Regions from separate parts of the Pseudoclavibacter sp. JAI123 genome, predicted to be linked through region 2. Evidence: predicted binding sites of a transcription regulator. Region 2 holds the regulator's gene; the other holds the start of a gene.
The links. The regulator HspR, encoded in region 2, represses chaperone genes until heat shock. The targets are predictions, from matches to a motif close to AAGTTGAGTCNNNNNGACTCAACTT.

Region 1: HDC34_RS00605 (Hsp20/alpha crystallin family protein) is a predicted target of HspR. The motif match lies at 2,027-2,051, and genes of this name have one in related genera.

Annotation. Positions count from the first base shown of each region.
Region 1 covers NZ_JACCCM010000001.1:125,003-132,473, forward strand. Annotated here, with positions in the region: gene HDC34_RS00600 (xylulokinase) at 61-1,500, shown strand; gene HDC34_RS00605 (Hsp20/alpha crystallin family protein) at 1,562-1,975, opposite strand; gene HDC34_RS00610 (DNA-3-methyladenine glycosylase) at 2,137-3,069, opposite strand; gene HDC34_RS00615 (rhodanese-related sulfurtransferase) at 3,149-4,069, shown strand; gene HDC34_RS00620 (branched-chain amino acid ABC transporter permease) at 4,524-5,798, shown strand; gene HDC34_RS00625 (branched-chain amino acid ABC transporter permease) at 5,808-6,788, shown strand; gene HDC34_RS00630 (ABC transporter ATP-binding protein) at 6,811-7,471, shown strand, end outside.
Region 2 covers NZ_JACCCM010000001.1:412,741-420,211, forward strand. Annotated here, with positions in the region: gene HDC34_RS02015 (ABC transporter substrate-binding protein) at 1-1,449, opposite strand, end outside; gene dnaK (molecular chaperone DnaK) at 1,813-3,678, shown strand; gene HDC34_RS02025 (nucleotide exchange factor GrpE) at 3,681-4,391, shown strand; gene HDC34_RS02030 (DnaJ C-terminal domain-containing protein) at 4,506-5,516, shown strand; gene HDC34_RS02035 (heat shock protein transcriptional repressor HspR) at 5,525-6,037, shown strand; gene HDC34_RS02040 (hypothetical protein) at 6,057-6,587, shown strand; gene HDC34_RS02045 (SDR family NAD(P)-dependent oxidoreductase) at 6,867-7,471, opposite strand, start outside.

The sequences.
Region 1 (7,471 bases), 290 kb from region 2:
CATGCATCCGCCCCAGCTCTGTCGTGCACCCCACCCCAGCACTACAGAAAGCAGACCACCATGCTCGTCGCCGGCTTCGACTCGAGTACGCAGAGCTGCAAGCTCGTCATCCGGGACGCCGTGACGGGCGAGCTCATCCGCCAGGGTCGCGCGTCGCACGCCCCCGGCACGGAGGTGGACCCGGAGAACTGGTGGGCCGCCGTCCAGGACGCGACCGCAGCGGCTGGCGGGCTCGAGGACGTCGCAGCGCTGTCCGTCGCCGGCCAGCAGCACGGCATGGTCGCGCTCGACGCCGATGGCCACGTCGTGCGCGACGCGCTGCTCTGGAACGACACGCGCAGCGCGGCTGCCGCCCGCGACCTCATCGCGGAGTTCGGGCAGGAGACGCTCGTCGAGCGCACAGGCCTCGTGCCGGTCGCCTCCTTCACCATCACGAAGCTCCGCTGGCTTCGGGATGCCGAGCCACAGAACGCCGCGCGTGTCGCCGCCGTCGCACTCCCCCACGACTGGCTCACGTGGCGGCTCCTCGGCTACGGCCCCGCCGACGAGAGCCCCCTCGGCCCCGACCTGACGAAGCTCACGACCGACCGCTCCGACGCTTCCGGAACCGGCTACTGGTCACCGTTCACCGGCGACTACGACCGCGAGCTGCTCGTCGCGGCGCTCGGCCACGACGTCATCCTCCCGCGCGTGCTCGGCCCGTCCGAGGTCGCCGGCAAGACCCCGGCTGGCGTGCTCGTCGCCGCGGGAGCCGGTGACAACGCGGGTGCCGCGCTCGGTCTCAACGCCCGCGCCGGCGACGTGGTCGTCTCCATCGGCACCTCCGGCACCGTGTTCTCGGTCGCCGAGCGGCCGGTTGTCGACCCGAACGGCGGTCTTGCGGGATTCGCCGACGCGACGGGCGAGTTCCTTCCCCTGTCCGCCACGCTCAACGCGGCGCGCGTCATCGACACGACCGCAACCGTGCTCGGCGTGGACCACGCGGAGTTCGGCCGGCTGGCCGCGTCCGCCCCCGTGGGCTCCGGCGGGCTCGCGTTCGTGCCGTACCTCGACGGCGAACGCACTCCCGACCTGCCGGACGCGACAGCATCCCTGCTCGGCATGACGCGTGGATCCTTCACACGCGAGAACCTCGCCCGCGCCGCGGTCGAGGGCATGCTCGGCAGCCTCGCACAGGCCCTCGATGCGCACCGCGCGCTCGGCGTCGACGCGAAGCGCGTCATGCTCATCGGCGGCGCCGCTCTGAGCGAGGGCGTGCGCGCCGTCGCCCCGACCCTCTTCGAGGTTCCCGTCGAGATCCCCGCGCCCGGCGAGTACGTCGCCGACGGCGCAGCCCGCCAGGCCGCCTGGATCGCGACCGGCAGCCGCCCCGACTGGCCCGTCGAGACCATCGCCCACCTGGAGCCTGCGCCTGATGCGGCGCTTCGAGCCCGGTTCGTGGCGGCCGCGGAGCTCGCGCGGGACTCCGAGGAGTCAGGCAAGGGCCTGCGTTCCGTCTGAGACATCGCGAAGGGGGCAGTGCGAGATCGCACTGCCCCCCCTCTCCTGCGTCGCCTGTCGGCTACGCCTGAATGGTCTCGACCTTCGTGCCGGTCTCGATCTCGATCTTGCGCGGCTTCGCGCGCTCGCTGACGGGAACCGTCACGGTCAGCACGCCGTGCTCGTAGCTCGCGGCGATGCGCTCGGTGTCGAGGCCCTGGCCGAGCGTGAACTGACGCAGGTAGCTGCCGCCGTTGCGCTCACGCACGAGCCACTTGGCACCCTCGGCGTTCACGGTGCTGCGCTCGGCGCGGATCGTGAGCTGCTGGCCGTCGAGGTCGACGTCGATCGAGCTGGGGTCGATGCCGGGCAGGTCGGCGGTGAGGATGTAGTGGTCGGCCTCACGGTAGAGGTCGATGGGCATCGAACGCGGACTGTTCGGTGCTCCCTGGAAAAGTCGTTCCATCTCCTGGAACGGATCGAAGACGCGTGCCATGTCGTTTTCCCTTCCTTGTACGCACCCTCACGATCGTGAGCGACTGCGGTGAACTTGAGTCGACTGGTGTCAACTTCCTTGCTCAGAAAATTAGCACTCGACCAGGCCGAGTGCCAGAAAGTTTGCTGAAAACCGCGTCAGCCGTGGGCGAACGACCCCCGTCAGTGGAAGCGGTGGTCCTGCACGGTCATGCGCGCGCCATGCTTCGGGCGCGGGTTGCCAGCCAGCTTGATGAGGCGCACGACCCGCTCGCGATGCCCCCGCCACGGCTCGAGCAGCTCCCGCATGCCGTCGTCGTCGACGTCGCAGCCCGCGAGCGCCCACCCCACCATGTTGGGGATGTGGTAGTCGCTGAAGCTCGGCGCGTCCGGGTCACCGTGTGAGCGCTGCACGGTCTCGTTTGCCGTCCACACGCCGACGCCGACAATCGAGCGGAGGCGGCGCAATGGCTCCTCAGACCCGGTTGGCAGGCTCGCCGTGCGCTCCAGCGCCGACGCGACCGTCGCGGAGCGGATGACCGTACCCGTCCGGGAGTGGTCGACGCCCGCCCGATGCCAGTCCCAGCTCGGGATGCGCCGCCACTGCTCCGGTGTGAGCGGAAGCCGCAGGTGGCGCGGCACGAGGCCGGCTGGGCCGGGCGCGGCACCCGCGTAGTCGCGGTGCAGGATGTCCCACGCTCGATGCGCCTCGAGGCCCGTGATCTTCTGCTCGATGATGGCGGCACTGAGCGCCTCGAACACCGCCCCCGACTTCGGGAGCCGGAGCCCCTCGTTGCGACGCCGCACATCCGCCAGCTCGGGAAGCGCCTCGAGGCGCAGCTCGCTCCAGTCGTCATCGCGACCAAGGAGGACCGGGGCTTCGTCGACCGCGATCTCGGCGGCCTCGCCCCACGACACGATGCGGACCCCGTCCCGCGCCTGCCGGAAGACAGTCGTCGCCCCACCCGCGAGCGCGTGCGACGTGCGCCACACGTCCCTCGAGACCGGGTGCATCCAGCAGGTCGGGTCGCGCCTGCCCCGCATGAGCGGCGACAGGGTCTGCACGACATCGACCGGCAGCGCCGGCCGATAGAGCGTCATGACCCGATCTGGCATGCGGCAAGGGTACGCAGACCCACCGACATCCGCGCCCCCTCGACGCTCGGAGCCCCGCCGCTCACCTAAAATCGACCGCATGGCTGTCCCCAAGATCGTGCTCTACTACGCCTTCGCGCCCCTCGCCGATCCGGAGGCGATCCGCCTCTGGCAGCGAGACCTCGCGGCGTCGCTGGGGCTGCGCGGGCGCATCCTGATCTCGAAGGACGGCATCAACGGCACCCTCGGCGGGGAGCTCGACGCGCTCAAGCGGTACGTGCGCACCACCCGCGAGTACGCGGCGTTCAAGGACGCCGACTACAAGTGGTCGGAGGGCACCGGCCTCGATGAGAACGGACAGAGCCTCGACTTCCCGCGCCTCAGCGTCAAGGTGCGGGACGAGATCGTGAGCTTCGGGGCGCCCGGGGAACTGGAGGTCGACGAGCACGGCGTGGTCGGCGGCGGCACCCACCTTGCCCCCGACGAGCTCCACGCACTGGTCGAGTCGCGCGACGACGTCGTCTTCTTCGACGGACGCAACGCCATCGAGGCCCAGATCGGCCGCTTCGAGGGCGCCGTCGTGCCAGAGACGGGCACAACCCGTGACTTCATCGCCGAGCTCGAGTCCGGCAAGTACGACGAGCTGAAGTCGAAGCCCGTCGTCACCTACTGCACGGGAGGCGTGCGCTGCGAGGTCCTCTCCGCGCTCATGGTGAAGCGCGGCTTCAGCGAGGTGTACCAGCTCGACGGCGGCATCGTCCGCTACGCCGAGCAGTTCGGCAACGAAGGCCTCTGGAAGGGATCGCTCGCCGTCTTCGACGCCCGCGAGCACCTCGAGTTCGGGCCGAACACCGAGATGCTCGGGCGCTGCCGAGAGTGCGCGGCGCCCACGCACCGCACGCAGAACTGCAGCGACGCCTCGTGCCGCGAGCGCTTCGTCGCCTGCGAAGACTGCGGCGCGAACGAGCTGCTCTGCGCCGAGCACCAGCTCGCGGCGGTCCCAGACAGGGCGGTTTCCTGACCGGAGGATCGGGCCAGGGCCGGGTCGGCCGCATCCGTCGCTCCTCTCGAGGCCCTGACGGACCACCTTCCGGTCGGTGACACGCCGAGCACGTGGGTGATCTTCAGACATCCCCGATCTTGGCGGCGGCGGCACACTGGAACGCGCCGGACCGCCACATTTGTGGTGACGTAGAACAAAATTGCGCGTTCGGGCGGCTCACGGCGCACAGCGGCACGCCCGCACCGCTATCGTGTGTAGCGGCAAAGAAACATTGCCGATACAAATCATCCGTAGATTCGCAGAGTGGCGAATCCTCGCTTGCAGCAATAGCAGTTCCAGAATCTCGTTCAGTCGTCGTGCCCAGCCCGACTCGCACTGGAGGTACTCCGTGCCCCTTCTCCTCAGTCCGCTTCCGCCAGCCGGATCGCGCTCAGCGACCGCCGGGCGTTCCCGGCTCACCCAAACGCACCGAATGCTCGCGGCCCTCGCGATGTCGCTCTTCGCGTTCCTCGGCGTCTTCTCGATGGCCGGACCCGCAAACGCGGAGTCCGAGCCCCCGGAGGAGTCGGCGTACTCGATCAGCGGCATCCTCAACTTCGAGAGCGAACCCGTCGAGGGCGTCTCGCTCACCGTCGAAGGCGACGGCTACACCGAGACGGTGGAGTCGGGTGAGGACGGACGCTGGCGCGTCCCCGTCCCCGGCCCCGGCAACTACACGGTGACGCTCGACACGGAGACGCTGCCGGACGGCGTGGACCTCCGCAACGAAGACGGGGCGACGGCCGAGGTCACGGAGGACGAGTGGTCGACGACCAACGTCGGTCGCCTCTTCGCGCTCGGCGAGGACACGAGGCAGAGCAGCAACTTCGGCTCGCAGCTCATCGAGCGCCTCGTCGCGGGGCTCAACTTCGGCCTGCTCATCGCGCTCGGCGCGATCGGCATCACGCTGATCTTCGGCACGACCGGGCTGAACAACTTCTCGCACGGCGAGCTGGTCACGTTCGGTGGCCTCATGGCCTGGCTCTTCTCCGTCTCCATGGGGCTCAACATCTTCGTGGCGATGATCATCGTCGTCCTCCTCGGCGCGGCCTTCGGCTGGGTTCAGGATGCGACGCTCTGGAAGCCACTGCGCAAGCGCGGCGTGCGCCTCGTGCCCGCCATGATCGTGAGCATCGGCCTCGGCCTCGCGCTGCGCTACATCTACCAGCTGTTCTTCGGCGGAGCGATCCTCCCGATGAGCTCCGTGGGTCTCAGCGGGGCCGTCGAGTTCGGCCCCGTGCGCATCACGACAGGCTCGCTGCTGAGCATGGGCATCTCGATCGTCACCCTCCTGCTCGTCGCCCTGTTCCTGACCCGCACCAGGGTCGGCAAGGCAACCAGAGCCGTCTCCGACAACCCGTCGCTCGCGAGCGCATCCGGTATCAACGTCGACCGCATCATCCGCATCGTCTGGACCACGGCAGGTGGCCTCGCCGCCCTCGCCGGCGTCATGCTCGCCCTGTACCGCCAGTCGTCGTGGGACATGGGCTTCCAGGTGCTGCTGCTGATGTTCGCCGCCGTCACCCTCGGTGGCCTCGGCTCCGCGTACGGCGCGCTCGTCGGATCGCTCGTCGTCGGCATCTTCGTCGAGCTCTCGACCCTCTTCATCCCCGCCGACCTCAAGTACGCGGCGGCGCTCCTCATCCTCATCCTGGTCCTGCTCGTCAGGCCCCAGGGCATTCTCGGCCGCCGCGAGCGAGTCGGCTAGGAGACGAACATGGACTGGTCAAACATCCTGAGCAACGCCGTCGGCGAGCTCCTCAGCCCCACCACCGCTGCCTACGCGCTCGCCGCGATCGGCCTCGGAATCCACTTCGGCTACACCGGCCTCCTCAACTTCGGTCAGGCCGCGTACATGCTGATCGGCGCGTACGCGTTCGCGATCCCGACGATCAGCCTCGGCTGGCCGCTCTGGGCCGCCGTGCTGTGCGTCATCGTGGTCTCGGTGATCTTCTCGTTCATCCTGGGTGTCCCGACACTGCGGCTGCGAGCTGACTACCTGGCCATCGTGACGATCGCCTCCGCCGAGATCCTCCGGTACATCGTGACGACGACGGGCCTCACCCCGGTCACGGGTGCCGCCAACGGCCTCAACGGCTTCAAGGGCACCTTCGCGGCGATCAACCCGATCCCGGACGGCACCTACGGCTTCGGTCCCTTCACGTACAACGCGTACGACTGGTGGACTCGCATCGTCGGCTGGGGCATCGTCCTCCTCGCGACGCTCCTCGTCTGGGCCCTCATGCGCAGCCCGTGGGGTCGCGTGGTCCGCGGCATCCGCGAGGACGAGGACGCCGTGCGCAGCCTCGGCAAGAACGTCTTCGCCTACAAGATGCAGGCCCTCATCACGGGAGGTCTCCTCGGCTCGCTGGCCGGCATCATCTTCATCCTGCCGAGAGCCGTGCAGCCCGCCAACTACACGACGGGCCTCACGTTCTTCATCTGGACGATCATGCTCCTCGGTGGAGCCGCGACGATCTTCGGCCCCATCGTGGGCGCCATGATCTTCTGGGTGGTCCTCTCCCTCACGCAGGGCGTGATCAACGGACTCATCGAATCCGGGGCGATCACCTTCCTCTCCATGACGCAGGGCGCCCAGCTCCGCTTCATCATCGTCGGAATCGCGCTCATGCTGCTGGTGGTCTTCAGACCCCAGGGCATCTTCGGAAACAAGAAGGAGCTGAGCTTCAGTGCCTGAGCAGACGAGCCCCCCAGCGGGCATCCTCCCCACCCACGAGTTCGTCGACGGCAAGGTCGGACCCGGCTGCAAGAAGGTCGACCCGATCGTCATCGCCGACGGCGTCACCCGCCAGTTCGGCGGCAACACGGCAGTGGATGTGCAGCACCTAGAGATCCCGCGCGGCAAGATCACCGCGCTCATCGGTCCGAACGGCGCCGGCAAGACGACCATGTTCAACCTGCTGACGGGCTTCGACAAGCCGAACACAGGCACCTGGTCGTTCGACGGCACCTCGCTCGCAAACGTGCCAGCCTTCAAGGTCGCGCGCTCCGGCATGGTCCGCACCTTCCAGCTCACGAAGTCGCTCGGGCGCATGACGGTGCTCGACAACATGCTGCTCGGCGCCGACCAGCAGGGCGGCGAGGGCATGCTGCGCGCGCTCTTCAAGCCGCTGTGGCGCGAGCGCGAGACCGAGATCACGGCGAAGGCAGACGAGCTCCTTGCTCGCTTCAAGCTCGACGCGAAGCGCGAAGACTACGCGGCGTCCCTCTCGGGCGGACAGCGCAAGCTGCTCGAGATGGCCCGCGCGCTCATGAGCAGCCCCAAGCTCATCATGCTCGACGAGCCAATGGCCGGCGTCAACCCGGCGCTCGTGCAGTCGCTGCTCGGCCACGTCAAGGAGCTCAAGAACGACGGCACCA
Region 2 (7,471 bases):
GTTCGCAGTCTCCGAGACGCCGAGCAGCTGCTCCTCGAGCTCGCCGTTCTCCAGCTGGAACTGGTTCGTGTAGTCCTGACCCCAGTACTGGCGCAGCGTCGTCGCGTCGAGGAACGAGTTGGCGACCGGGAAGATGGGCGTGCCGCCCGCGGCGAAGATGTCGGTGTACGTGCTCGCATCCGACTGGCGAATCTCGAGCTCGATGCCGATGGCCTTGAGCTGCTGCTTGGCGAGTTCGAGGATCTGGCCAGACCCGTTGACGAACGGGGAGGTGTACGCGGGGATCGTGAGTCGCGTGCCGCCCTTGACCCGGTAGCCGTCACCGTCCGTCTCGGTCCACCCCGATTCGTCGAGCAGCGTGTTCGAGAGGTCCTGGTCGAAGGCGAGGTTCTCGCTCAGGTCGACCCAGCCCGGCGTCGCGGCCTGCACCGACGAGGTGGCGGGCTTCCAGTTGGAGTTGTAGACGGTGTCGACGATCTCCTCGCGATTCACGCCGTGCTGGATGGCCTGGCGCACCTTCGCGTCGTCCGTGATCTCTGCGTTGGGGCGCAGCACGAAGTTGATGGGCGTGCCGAGGTACTCGCCGTAGATGACGTTGAAGCCCTCGTCCGTGAGGCGCTGCTCCTCGCTCGGCTGCACGAAGTGCACCGAGTCGACCTGGCCGGCCTCGAGGGCGCCCTGGCGGGCGGAGTCCTCCTCGAGCACGTTGAAGGTGATGGAGTCGAGGTAGGCGGGGCCCTCGTGGGCGAACGCCTCGCTCGCCCAGTTGTAGTCGTCGCGCTTCGTGACGACGATCTCGCGCTCCGGCACCTGCGACTCGAAGACGAAGGGGCCCGTGCCGACGACGTTCTCGAGCTTCGCCTGCTCCTCGAGGGGCAGGTCGATCGTGCTCTCGCCGAGGATGCCTGCGGCGAAGAAGCCGAGGCTCGGGATGAACCCGCGGTTGGGGGAGCTGAGGGTCACGAGCACGGTCGTGTCGTCGACGGCCTCGGCGCTCGCGAACTCGCCGGGCACGATGGGCGAGCGGGTGATGCCCTTGCTCTCGTCGCCGAGGCCCAGCACCTCGAGGTTCTTCGCGACGACGTCTGCGTTGAGCGGCGTGCCGTCCGAGAAGGTCACGTCGTCGCGCAGCTTCAGCGTGTACTGGAGTCCGTCCTCGCTTTCCTCCCATGACTCGGCGAGCCACGGGTGCACCTCGCCGGTGCTGTCGACGTAGACGAGCGTCTCGACGAGCTGCGTCCACACCTGGCTCTTGTGCCAGTTGTTCGACTGCTGCTGCTGCCAGCCGTCGGCGATGGCGGTGACGGCGTGCACGAGGTCGCCGCCCTGCGCGGGGGTGTCTGAACCCGCGCTCGCGGTGCTCTGCCCGGTCGCGCATCCGCTGAGCAGAAGGGAGGTGAGGGCGGCGCCGATGACGGCGGCGGAGAAGATGGAGCGGCGTCTGGTCATGACGGTCCTGTCGTGGATGCATGCACGGGTGGGATGCACTGGGAGCCCGGAGGCGGCGCGCTCGGAGTGGCGGGCTGGCGAGAGCGTCGCAGGAAGCCCGGGCGGCGTCCAGGAACCGCGTAATAGTGGGCTCGGGGCGGTCGCTCGGTGACGCTCCGCGCAGAAAAGTTGCCCCACGTGACGGCCACCAGACTTGAGTCGCTCACACTCAACTCTCAGCCACTGAGCTTGACGGTCGGAGCTCGATGAGTAAACTTGAGCGCATACGGCTCAGGTCTGCATCCAACTCGACGTACACGATCGAGGCAGCGACCCGGGCCGACTCAGACTCACACAATCAGCTCTACAAAAGGAGAACCACACATGTCACGTGCTGTTGGAATCGACCTCGGAACCACGAACTCCTGCGTCGCAGTCCTCGAGGGTGGCGAGCCGAAGGTCATCGCAAACGCCGAGGGCTTCCGCACCACCCCGTCGATCGTCGCCTTCACGAAGGACGGCGACGTCCTCGTCGGCGAAACCGCCAAGCGCCAGGCAGTCACAAACGTCGACCGCACCATCGGCTCCGTCAAGCGCCACATGGGAACCACCTGGACCCAGGGCATCGACGACAAGAAGTACACCGCGCAGGAGATCTCCGCGCGCATCCTCGGCAAGCTCAAGCGCGACGCCGAGCAGTACCTGGGCGACAAGGTGACCGACGCGGTCATCACCGTTCCCGCGTACTTCAACGACGCAGAGCGTCAGGCCACGAAGGAAGCCGGCGAGATCGCCGGCCTCAACGTGCTCCGCATCATCAACGAGCCCACCGCCGCCGCACTCGCGTACGGCCTCGACAAGGGCAAGGAAGACGAGCTCATCCTCGTCTTCGACCTCGGTGGCGGAACGTTCGACGTCTCGCTCCTCGAAGTGGGCAAGGACGACGACTTCTCCACGATCCAGGTGCGCTCCACCGCCGGCGACAACCGCCTCGGTGGCGACGACTGGGACGACCGTCTCGTCAAGTACCTCATCACGGAGTTCAAGTCGCAGACCGGCGTCGACGTCGCGAACGACAAGATCGCACTCCAGCGTCTGAAGGAAGCCGCTGAGCAGGCGAAGAAGGAGCTCTCCAGCTCCACGAGCGCCAGCATTCAGCTGCCCTACCTCTCCCTCACGGAGAACGGCCCCGCGAACCTCGACACGAGCATCACCCGCGCCAAGTTCGAGGACCTCACCAAGGACCTCCTGGAGCGCACCCGCAAGCCGTTCGAAGACGTCATCCGCGAAGCCGGCATCAACGTCGACCAGATCGACCACGTCGTCCTCGTCGGTGGCTCCACCCGCATGCCCGCAGTCGCAGAGCTCGTCAAGAAGCTCAGCGGCAAGGACGCCAACAAGGGTGTCAACCCCGACGAGGTCGTCGCCGTCGGCGCAGCACTCCAGGCTGGCGTGCTGAAGGGCGAGCGCAAGGACGTCCTCCTCATCGACGTCACCCCGCTCTCCCTCGGCATCGAGACCAAGGGTGGCATCATGACCAAGCTCATCGAGCGCAACACGGCCATCCCCACCAAGCGCAGCGAGACCTTCACGACGGCCGACGACAACCAGCCGTCCGTGCAGATCCAGGTCTTCCAGGGCGAGCGTGAGTTCACCCGCGACAACAAGAACCTCGGCACCTTCGAGCTCACCGGCATCGCACCGGCCCCCCGTGGCATGCCGCAGATCGAGGTCACGTTCGACATCGACGCCAACGGCATCGTGCACGTCTCCGCAAAGGACAAGGGCACGGGCAAGGAGCAGTCGATGACGATCACCGGCGGCTCCAGCCTCGGCAAGGAAGACATCGAGCGCATGGTCCGCGAGGCGGAAGAGCACGCGGAAGAGGACAAGAAGCGTCGCGAAGGCGCTGAGCAGCGCAACATCGCCGAGACCACGGTCTACCAGGTCGAGAAGGTGCTCACCGAGAACGACGACAAGCTCCCCGCCGACGTCAAGAACGAGGTCCAGGGCGACGTCGACGCCCTCAAGACGGCTCTCGCAGGCGACGACGACGCAGCAGTGAAGTCGGCGCTCGACAAGCTCAACACCAGCCAGACGAAGCTCGGCGAGGCAATCTACGCCGCAGCCCAGGCTGAGCAGGCAGCGGAAGCCCCCACGGCTGACGCACCCGCCGGAGACCAGGCGGCCGACGATGACATCGTCGACGCCGAGGTCGTGGATGACGAGGACGACAAGGACAACAAGTAGTCATGGCTGAAGAGCGAAACGAGTCAGAAGCACGCGGTCCCGAGAACTCGGGAGAAGCAAACGAGCCGATCATCAACGACAAGCGTCGGATCGACCCGGAGACTGGCGAAGTTCGCGACCTCGGCAAGGCTGCTGGTGCCGAGTCGGCGGAGTCCACCCCGGACGACGCCGACCCGGCATCCGGCGAGGCTGCTGAAGCCGCGGCTGAAGGTCTGAGCGTTGAGGACCTCGAGAAGCTCCTCAGCGGGGAAGGCGCGGAAGACGCACCAACCGAGGGCACGCCTGGCGAGAGCGATCTCGCCCAGGAGCGCCTCCAGGACCTGCAGCGCGTCCAGGCGGAGTACGCCAACTACCGCCGCCGCACCGACCGTGAGAAGAGCGAAGCATACGACGCCACCAAGGCTGAAGTGCTCCGCTCCCTCCTCCCGGTGCTCGACGACTTCGACCGTGCCCAGAAGCACGGCGACCTCGTCGAGGACACGCCCATGGCCGTCATCGCCAACAAGCTGCGCACGGCGGTCGAGCGCCTCGGCCTCACCGCCTACGGCGAGGCCGGCGAGGCCTTCGACCCGCAGCGGTACGAGGCGATCGCGCAGCTCCCGAACCCGAGCGTCACCACCGACACCATCGCCGATGTTGTCGAGCGCGGCTACACGGTCGGCGACCGCGTGGTCCGCGTCGCGAAGGCAGCGGTGTTCGTACCCGCTTCGTAAGCACCGCGATCGGCGCACCCGCACCGATCGAACACGGCAGGGGGCACCGCAGACGCGGGCCCCCTCTCGTGTTCATCCAGAAGACATGCTCATTCCTAGGAACAGAAGGACCATATGGCCAGTCAGGATTGGTTTGACAAGGACTTCTACGCGGTGCTCGGCGTATCGAAGGACGTAGACGAAAAAGACCTCAAGAAGCAGTACCGGAAGCTCGCGCGTCAGTACCACCCTGACTCGCACCCGGGAGACACCGCTGCTGAGGCGAAGTTCAAGGAGATCTCCGAGGCCTACTCGGTGATCTCCGACCCAGAGCACCGCGCAGAGTACGACCAGATGCGCGCGATGGGCTCCGGCGCCCGCTTCCAGCAGGGCCCAGGCGGCCCCGGAGGCGCGGGCTTCGAAGACGTGTTCGGCGGGATGTTCAACGGCGGCGGTGCGCGCCGAGGCGCGTCGAATGCGGACTTCGAGGACCTCCTCGGCTCCATGTTCGGCGGAGGCGGCGGCGGATTCGGCGCCGGCAGCTTCGGCGGCGGCGCAGGTCGCCCCGCCGGTTTCCAGACCGGACCGCAGAAGGGCCGCGACCAGAGCGCATCCACGACCCTCGGTTTCATGACCGCCATCAAGGGCGACACCGTGGAGCTGCAGGGGCAGGACGGACGCGTCGTGAAGGTGCGCGTTCCGGCCGGCGTCGAGGACGGGCAGAAGATCCGACTCCGCGGCAAGGGCGGCCAGAGCCCCAACGGCGGCGAAGCGGGAGACCTGATCCTCACGGTGACGGTGCGCCCGGACCCCGTCTTCACCCGCTCGGGCCTCAACCTCGAGGTCACCGTGCCCGTCTCCTTCGCGGAGGCAGTGCTCGGCGCGACCATCGAGGTACCCACGGTCGACGGCGGCACCGTGCGCGTGAAGGTCGCGCCCGGCACCCCGAACGGCAAGACGCTGCGCGTCAAAGGCCGCGGCATCGAGACGAAGAAGGGCAAGGGCGATCTGCTCGTGCACCTGGAGGTCGCGGTCCCGAACCATCTCTCAAGTGCGCAAGAGAAGGCCCTCGCTGACTTCGTCGCCGCATCCGGTGACGAGAGCCCGCGCGAGGATCTCCTCCGCCTCGCCCGCCAAGGCAGGTAGGGGCGCTCATGGCACTCCCCTCCGACCTCGACGAGGACGCCCCGATCTTCGCGATCGCCATGGCCGCCGAGCTCGCGAACATGCACCCGCAGACCCTGCGGCAATACGACCGGATGGGTCTGGTCACGCCGCAGCGTACGGCGGGCCGCGTGCGGCGCTACTCGCTGCGCGACGTGGCGCAGCTGCGGGAGATCGCAGTGCTCTCGAACGAGGGCGTGAGCCTCGAAGGCATCGCGCGCGTGCTCGAGCTGCAGCGTGAGGTGCTCGGGCTGCGGCGGCGCGTGCGGGCGCTCGAGGTGGAGCTCGCCGACGAGCGTCTCACACGACTGGGCGGCCGGGTCTTCGCGGCTGGCGAGCGCGGCGACGTCGTGCCACTCGCGCACGGGCGCCGCACTGCACGCCGCACCGAGGTCGTCGTCTGGCGGCCGGCTCGCGTGCACGAGGCGGAACGCGAAGCCGAGGAGCGCCCACGCCCCGTGCGCAGGCGTCGCCCCACCGCGAAGAAGCCCGCGGACGGCTAGGCACGCCGAGGAACGCGCCGTGAGCATCCGTGCATTCCGGTCCCAGCGGTTCCCGATCACCCACCGGTCACCGGAAGAGGTGTGGCGGGCTGCGACCCCCTTCGGCACGGCCACGCTCGTGTACGCGGCCGACCCCTGGCGCGCGACGGCCTCCGGCGACGGGCTCCCGACCGCCGAGCTCATCGCCGACGAGACGCACCACCGCGGGGCGGCCTGGGTCGCACCCGAGGGCGCATTCCGGTTCCCGATGCAGCTCGTCGTCGGCGGTATCGCCGGCGAGGTGACGCAGCCGCATGCTCGGCGATTCGACCTTCAGCTCACTCGCCGCTCGCGCACGGTGCGGGCTCGCGTCGACGGCACCGAGTGGACGATGCGCGGCGTCGGCCTCTCGAGCGTTCAGGTCTCCCGCAATGGGGCGCCGGTCGTGACAAGCGGGGCGTCGTTCACGTCGCATCGGCTCAAGGGCGGGTGCACACCCCAGGACCTCGCCGTCGCGATCGCGCTCTCGCCGCTGCGCGCGACGCTGTTCGTGCTGACGAGTCTCGCCTGAGGGGCGGCGGGAGTTCGGCCAGGGGCCAGCTGGTGAGTCCTTGCGGCGCGAAGAGTTGTGGCCCGTTGTCGTGCCCGCCTGCGGGAGTGACAACGGGCCACAACTTTGCCTGCGTGGTGGCGGGTCGCGGGTCGCGGATGCTGCGGGCGGGCGGGCGGGAGCCGCGAGCACCAGAGAGTTGTGGCCCGGTGCTGTTCCCGTTCTCGGGAGCAGCACCGGGCCACAACTCTGACTGCGTGAGTCTGCCTTCGCCCGCGCGCGGCGCGGAGGATGCTCCGGTCAGCGGGCGCCGTTGCCGCCGTCGACGCGCCACTGCGCGCCGGTCACGAACGACGCCTCGTCCGAGCCGAGGAACACGACGACGCGCGCGATATCGAGCGGCTCCGCGTAGCGGCCCATCGGGATCGCCGCCTGGAAGCCTGCCTTCGCGGCCTCGGTGTCGCCGCCGCCGAATCCTTCCTCGAGGCGCCGCACCATCTGCGTGTTCACGCCGGACGGGTGGATGCTGTTGACCCGCACCCCGGTCGCCGCGACCTCGAGCGCGGCCGACTTCGTGAAGCCGACGACGGCGTGCTTCGACGCGACGTAGGCGGAGACGCCCGGCGACCCGTCGAGGCCTGCCTCCGAGGAGGTGTTGATGATGCTGCCGCTGCCGCGCTCGGTCATGACCTTGAGCACGTGCTTCATGCCGAGGAAGACTCCGCGGACGTTGACGGCGAACACCTTCTCGTAGTTGTCGACGCTCGCCTCCGTGAGCGGGCCGACGGCGCCCTCGATGCCGGCGTTGTTGAAGAACACGTCGATGGTGCCGAACGCCCCGACGGTCTCGGCGACGTAGCGCTCGACGTCTGCCTCATTGGTGACGTCCGCAGTGATCGTGATGA